Linked DNA regions of Cupriavidus metallidurans CH34. Each later gene encodes a partner of the first gene's protein in a complex. Links are inferred from orthologs where the notes say so. Each region holds a gene or a part of one and is shown on either strand. Other genes may lie near its edges.

What was found.
Region 2: the proteins of RMET_RS09900 (region 1) and dnaG are in contact, whole or in part, in a crystal structure (PDB 2R6A), measured with the Geobacillus stearothermophilus proteins. The link is inferred for Cupriavidus metallidurans CH34 from one-to-one orthologs. Residues at the interface, in WP_033016901.1 of Geobacillus stearothermophilus: Ser13, Glu15, Ala16, Gln18, Glu91, Leu92, Asp94, Ala95, Val96, Pro97, Thr98, Ala99, Ala100, Asn101, Tyr104, Tyr105, Ile108; in WP_049624496.1 of Geobacillus stearothermophilus: Lys456, Leu457, Leu458, Pro459, Ala460, Asn463, Ala464, Leu467, Leu535, Leu536, Ile537, Ala538, Gln544, Glu545, Asp548, Tyr549, His552.

What each region holds. Positions count from the first base shown.
Region 1 is NC_007973.1:2,149,907-2,153,039, reverse strand. The notes cover bases 66-2,882. They hold RMET_RS09900 (replicative DNA helicase), read left to right. Parts: upstream 66-686; coding sequence 687-2,078; downstream 2,079-2,882. Other genes in these bases: RMET_RS09890 (inorganic phosphate transporter), read left to right, coding at 2,869-2,882; RMET_RS09895 (DUF47 domain-containing protein), read left to right, coding at 2,229-2,855; rplI (50S ribosomal protein L9), read left to right, coding at 114-566; rpsR (30S ribosomal protein S18), read left to right, coding at 66-83. Also shown: more of rpsR, read left to right, coding at 1-65; more of RMET_RS09890, read left to right, coding at 2,883-3,133. UniProt on the Escherichia coli protein: The main replicative DNA helicase, it participates in initiation and elongation during chromosome replication. Travels ahead of the DNA replisome, separating dsDNA into templates for DNA synthesis.
Region 2 is NC_007973.1:2,835,934-2,839,117, reverse strand. The notes cover bases 317-3,184. They hold dnaG (DNA primase), read left to right. Parts: upstream 317-763; coding sequence 764-2,605; downstream 2,606-3,184. Other genes in these bases: rpoD (RNA polymerase sigma factor RpoD), read left to right, coding at 3,085-3,184; RMET_RS33430 (hypothetical protein), read right to left, coding at 2,688-3,095; RMET_RS13115 (GatB/YqeY domain-containing protein), read left to right, coding at 317-536. Outside these bases: more of RMET_RS13115, read left to right, coding at 87-316. UniProt on the Escherichia coli protein: RNA polymerase that catalyzes the synthesis of short RNA molecules used as primers for DNA polymerase during DNA replication.

The DNA.
Region 1 (3,133 bases):
ACTATCAGCGTCAGCTGGATACGGCCATCAAGCGCGCTCGCTTCCTGGCGCTGATGCCGTACACCGACCTGCACAAGAACTGATAGTCCCAGGACCGCAAGGAGAAATACACGATGCAAGTCATTCTGCTGGAAAAAGTCATCAACCTGGGTAGCCTGGGTGACATCGTTCGCGTGAAGGACGGTTACGCTCGTAACTTCCTGATCCCGACCAAGCGCGCACGCCGCGCGACGCAAAGCGCCATCGCCGAATTCGAGGTGAAGCGCGCCGAGCTGGAAAAGGTTGCCGCCGAAAAGCTGGCTGCCGCTCAAGCCGAAGGCGAGAAGCTGAATGGCCTGACCGTCCAGATCACCCAGAAGTCGGGTGTGGACGGCCGTCTGTTCGGTTCGGTGACCAACGCTGACATCGCTGAAGCCCTGGCTGGCCAAGGCTTCAAGCTGGAGAAGGCTCAGGTTCGCATGCCGTCCGGCCCGCTGAAGGTTGTTGGCGACCACCCGGTCAGCGTTGCTCTGCACACCGACGTGGTGGTAGATGTGACCGTGGCCGTTCTGGGCGAGCACGTCTAAGCCGTACCCCGCGAAGCAGTGCGCCAGTTCGGTTTGGCGTACGCGATGCACAGAAAGGCAGGAGCCGCGCTCCTGCCTTTTTTGTTTGCGCGGCCTTCAGCGCCGCTATAATTGCCCCCCATGAACGCGCCCGCCGCAGATCCCCAACTAGACAGTCTCAAGGTTCCACCGCATTCCATCGAGGCCGAGCAATCGGTACTTGGCGGGTTGCTGCTGGATAACGCCGCCTGGGACCGGATTGCCGACTTCATTTCTGAGGCGGATTTCTATCGTTTCGACCATCGGCTGATCTTTCAGAGCATTGCCCGTCTGATTTCGGCGACCAAGCCGGCCGACGTGATCACTGTCTTCGAGATGCTCCAGGGAGCTGGCAAGGCCGAGGAGGTCGGAGGGCTGGCCTACCTGAACTCGCTGGCCCAAAACACGCCGAGTGCGGCCAATATCCGTCGTTACGCGGAAATCGTGCGCGAACGTGCGGTGCTGCGCAAGCTCGTGACCGTCGCCGATGACATTGCGTCGGCGGCCTTCGCGCCCAAGGGGCGTGAGGTGCGCGAGCTGCTCGACGAAGCCGAGTCGAAAGTATTCGCCATTGCCGAAGAGGGCGCGCGTGGCCAGAAGGGCTTCCAGGAAATCCAGCCGCTGCTGACGCAGGTGGTCGAGCGGATCGACGAGCTTTACCACCGTGACTCCACCACCGATGTGACCGGCGTACCCACCGGTTTCATCGACCTCGACCGCATGACCAGTGGTATGCAGGCGGGGGATCTCATCATCGTGGCAGGGCGCCCCTCGATGGGTAAGACGGCATTCTCACTGAACATTGGCGAACACGTGGCTGTCGAGCAGGGGCTGCCTGTAGCGGTCTTCTCGATGGAAATGGCGGGCGTCCAGCTGGCCATGCGTATGCTGGGTTCGGTGGGGCGCCTCGATCAGCATCGCCTGCGTACCGGTCGACTGCTCGACGAGGACTGGCCGCGCTTGACGCACTCGATTCAGCGCATGAACGACGCGCAGTTGTTCATCGATGAGACGCCGGCGTTGAATCCCATGGAGTTGCGTGCCCGTTCCCGCCGTCTGGCGCGGCAATGTGGGCAGCTTGGCCTGATCATCATCGATTACCTCCAACTGATGTCGGGTTCGGGTAGCGGCGAGAACCGTGCCACCGAGATCTCGGAAATCTCGCGTTCGCTGAAGGGGTTGGCCAAGGAGCTCAACTGCCCGGTCATTGCCTTGTCGCAGCTGAACCGCAGTCTGGAACAGCGCCCGAACAAGCGCCCCGTGATGTCCGACTTGCGAGAGTCGGGCGCTATCGAACAGGATGCCGACGTGATTCTGTTCATCTATCGCGACGAAGTTTACAACCCGGATTCGCAAGACAAGGGCACGGCCGAGATCATCATCGGCAAGCAGCGTAACGGTCCAATCGGTACCGTTAGGCTCACGTTCCTAGGTCAATTCACGAAATTTGACAATTTTAGCGGTGGTCCGGCGTTCTTCGACAACGACACCTGATTCGCCGTGATTACCCCGCAGGGCGACGCATACCTGTAAAATATTGCGCTTTGATGACAGCCGCCCTCGCGCGGCTGTCATGCAATTTGCCCTGCATCCCATTTGCAAAACAACCAAGCGCGGCCCTGAGGCGCGCCACAAGGACATTTCATGTTCGGTCGATTCATGCCCACCGAGGGCAAGTTCTTCGAATATTTCAACCAGCACGCCGATTGCGCGGTGACTGCAGCCCATGAGCTGGAGGCGCTGGTCAACGATCTGCCCAACGCCGAAGCCCATGCCCGGCGCGTGCAGGCCACCGAAAAGAAGGCGGACCGCGTCACGCATGACACGATCGACCTGCTGCACAAGACGTTCATCACCCCGCTGGACCGCGACGAGATTCACAAGCTCATCACGACCATGGATGACATCCTGGACCTGATGGAGGATGTTGCCGAGACGATTTCGCTGTACGACGTGACGAGCCTGACCGACGAGGCCCGTCGTCTGGCGGCGATCTGCGTGCAGTGCTGCGATCAGGTGAAGATTGCCGTTGCGCTGCTCGAAGACATGGGCAACGCCAGTGCGATCCTGAAGACCACGCAGCAGATCGACCAGCTCGAATCCGAGGCCGATCGTGTGATGCGCTCGGCGATGTCGAAGCTGTTCCGCGAGGAAACCGACGTCAAGCGTCTGATCAAGCTGAAGGCGATCTACGAACAGCTCGAGTCCATTACCGACAAGTGCGAGGACGTGGCCAACATCATCGAAGGCATCGTCCTGGAAAACGCCTGAGGCGCGTACTCGCATGCATACTGTTCAAATGAGCTTGTGGGTGATCGGCCTGTTGGTCGCGCTTGCGCTGCTGTTCGACTTCATGAACGGCTTCCACGACGCGGCCAACTCGATCGCCACGGTGGTTTCCACGGGCGTGCTCAAGCCGCACCATGCCGTGGCCATGGCGGCCATGTGCAACGTGATCGCCATCTTTATTTTCCACCTCAAGGTGGCAGCCACTGTCGGTACCGGAACCATCGACGTCAACATCGTCGATCATTACGTGATTTTCGGTG
Region 2 (3,184 bases), 690 kb from region 1 along the record:
GGCTCCGGCGGGTTTTTGCGTTATGGTCGGGTTTGCCCCGCCCGCGTCCGTCGCTGGCGCGTAATCCAACTTTTCGGAAGATTGCCATGTCCCTCAAAGCCCGCATCAACGATGACATGAAGGCCGCCATGCGTGCCCGTGAAGCCGAGCGTCTCGGCACCGTCCGCCTGCTGCTGGCGGCCATCAAGCAGCGCGAGGTGGACGAACGCATCGAACTGGACGACGCTGGCATCACCGCCGTGATCGACAAGATGATCAAGCAGCGCAAGGACTCTATCTCCCAGTTCGAGCAGGCCGGTCGCGATGATCTGGTTGCGAAGGAGAAGGCCGAACTTGACGTGCTGGTAGCCTATATGCCGGCACAGCTCTCCGACGCGGAAGTGGCTGCCGAGGTTCAGAAGGCCGTGACCGAAAGCGGCGCAGCCGGTCCGCAGGATATGGGCAAGGTCATGGGCCTGGTGAAGGCCCGCCTGGCTGGCCGTGCCGACATGACCGCAGTTTCCGCGCTCGTGAAGGCCGCGCTTGCGCCGAAGTAAGCCTCTCATCGGTCAGAATCATTGCCATCAGCGGATGTAATGCGTGATGTTGTCTGCGCGTTGATGAAAATTGCGCGTAGATGTTAGCAATCCCAAGTGGCGCGTTGCATCTGCACTACAATGATTCGATAGCCGCCGGGCGACGCCCCGGTCACGTATTCCAGAAAACTTCGAAACGGCCGCCGGCGTTTTGCCCGGCAGTCCGTGCCATCAGGACGGTCAGTCGGGTGATTCCGCAATCCTTTATTCAGGACCTGCTCAACCGCGTCGACATTGTCGATGTGGTGGGCAAGTACGTGCAGTTGAAGAAGGGCGGCGCCAACTTCATGGGCCTGTGCCCGTTCCATAACGAGAAGTCCCCGTCCTTTACCGTATCGCCGACCAAGCAGTTCTATCACTGCTTCGGCTGCGGCGCACATGGATCCGCCATCGGGTTCCTGATGGAGTACTCGGGGCAGTCCTACCCCGACGCGGTGCGTGAGCTGGCCCAGTCGGTCGGCCTGTCCGTGCCGGAGGAGCGCAATAGTCTGCCACCCGCCCAGCGGGCAGAGCAGCAGGCCAGGTCGTTGGCGCTGACCGATGCCATGACGCGTGCCACCGACTTCTACAAGAAGCAGTTGCGCGGTGCCCCGCAGGCCATCCAGTACCTCAAGGGCCGTGGCCTGACCGGCGAGATTGCCGCTCACTTCGGTCTTGGCTACGCGCCGGACGACTGGCAAGGGCTGGAGACCGTGTTCGGAAGCTATCGCGATGACGCCATCGCCGGTCCGCTGGTGGAGGCCGGGCTGCTGATCGAGTCCCAGGAGAAGCGCGACGCCGATGGCAAGCCGCGTCGGTACGACCGCTTCCGCGATCGCATCATGTTCCCGATTCGCAATACGAAGGGCAATGTGATCGGGTTTGGCGGCCGCGTGATGGGGCAGGGCGAGCCAAAGTACCTGAATTCACCGGAAACGCCGCTCTTCAGCAAGGGAACGGAGCTCTACGGTCTGTTCGAGGCGCGTCACGCAATCCGCGAAAATGGCTACGTGCTGGTGGTAGAAGGCTACATGGATGTGGTCGCGCTGGCCCAGCTCGGGTTTGCCAATGCCGTCGCCACACTCGGCACGGCCTGCACGCCAGTTCATGTGCAGAAGCTGATGCGCCAGACCGACGCCGTGGTCTTCTCGTTCGACGGTGACGCCGCTGGCCGCCGTGCCGCGCGCCGCGCGTTGGAAGCCTGCCTGCCGCACGTGGCGGATAACAAGACGATCCGCTTCCTTTTTCTGCCGGCCGAACACGACCCGGATAGCTATGTCCGCGAGGAGGGAACTGACGCGTTCGCGCGCCAGGTTCAGAACGCGATGCCTTTGTCGCGCTTCTTGCTGCAAATCGTCACGGAAGATCAGGATCTGCGCCAGCCCGAGGGCCGTGCCCGCGCGCAGTACGAGGCCAAGCCGCTGCTTCAGGCGATGCCCGCCGGTGGCTTGCGACTGCAGATCGTGCGCGAACTTGCCGATACCACAAGCACCACGCCGGCCGAGATCGAGGCGATTTGCGGCCTGGGCAGCGATTCCTCGCGGGTTGGTCGTTTCGCCCAGCCGCGCCCGCGCGCGCGGCGTCAGGCGCCGACCGGGCTCGAGCAGCGCGTGATCCAGTTGCTGATGTGCTACCCGTCGCTGGCGGCCCGGCTCGACGGGGACGCGCGCGCATTGCTGCTGGACCCCCAGCACTCCGGATCCGAGGCGCTGGGCTACTTGGTGTCCGCTTGCGATGGCATTCAGGGTGAGGTGAACTTTGCGGCCTTCAGCGAGCAGTTGGCGCAGACGCCCTACGCCGATGTCTACGCGAGCGCACGCACGGCGGTACTGCGCGAGGAAATCGAAGAGGAGCCGGCGACGCATGAGTTCGACGGCGCCGTCCACAAGTTGCTGGCCGAGCCGCTGGAGCGCGAGCAGAAGGCGCTCGAGGCCATGGTGAGCGCGGGCACGGCTGACGAAGAGACCAAGGCGCGATATCTCTGGCTATCGCGCGAAGTGCAGCGGCGCAGGCAAATGGGCTGGCGGCCCGCCGCCATGGAGGATAGTTGAACCGATTTTCGGCGTGAGCAGTTGAGCACGTGGCCAGAACCGATGGAAAAATTGGCGGCCAAACTGCTTAAGCCTTGATTTTTCAGGTGAAAACACAACCTGACAGGAAGCCGGGGGTTGGTGACGTGCTACAATGCCCGGTTTGGATTGCGAAATCTTTCTTCCCATTACTGGCGAAAGTGAGCGTGCCAATGGCAAAGGCCAAAGCAACCGAAGGGGTAGCCGTGAAGGCGCCCTCCAAAGCTCCCCAATCAGGGAGCGGCAAGGCGTCCGTGAAAACAACGGCGGCGAAGACATCGACCGCGTCAGTCAGGACGACATCAGCCCGGTCTGCGCCAGCAAAATCCGCGCGGAGCGCAACTGCGCCCGCCGGATCCACTTCCGCCAGGAATCGCACATCCGAAAATACAAAGCCCTCGACTTCGGCACGCGAGAGCGGCAAGAGCGCCAATACAAGCGGCAAGAGCGCCGCTGCACCAGTGAAAGGCAAGAGTATCACCGTGGCGAAACAGCAGAATACCGAAGTCGAGAGCAAGCGTGCGGCAACGACGGCCGGCACACGGAGTGGAGGCGCCAAGG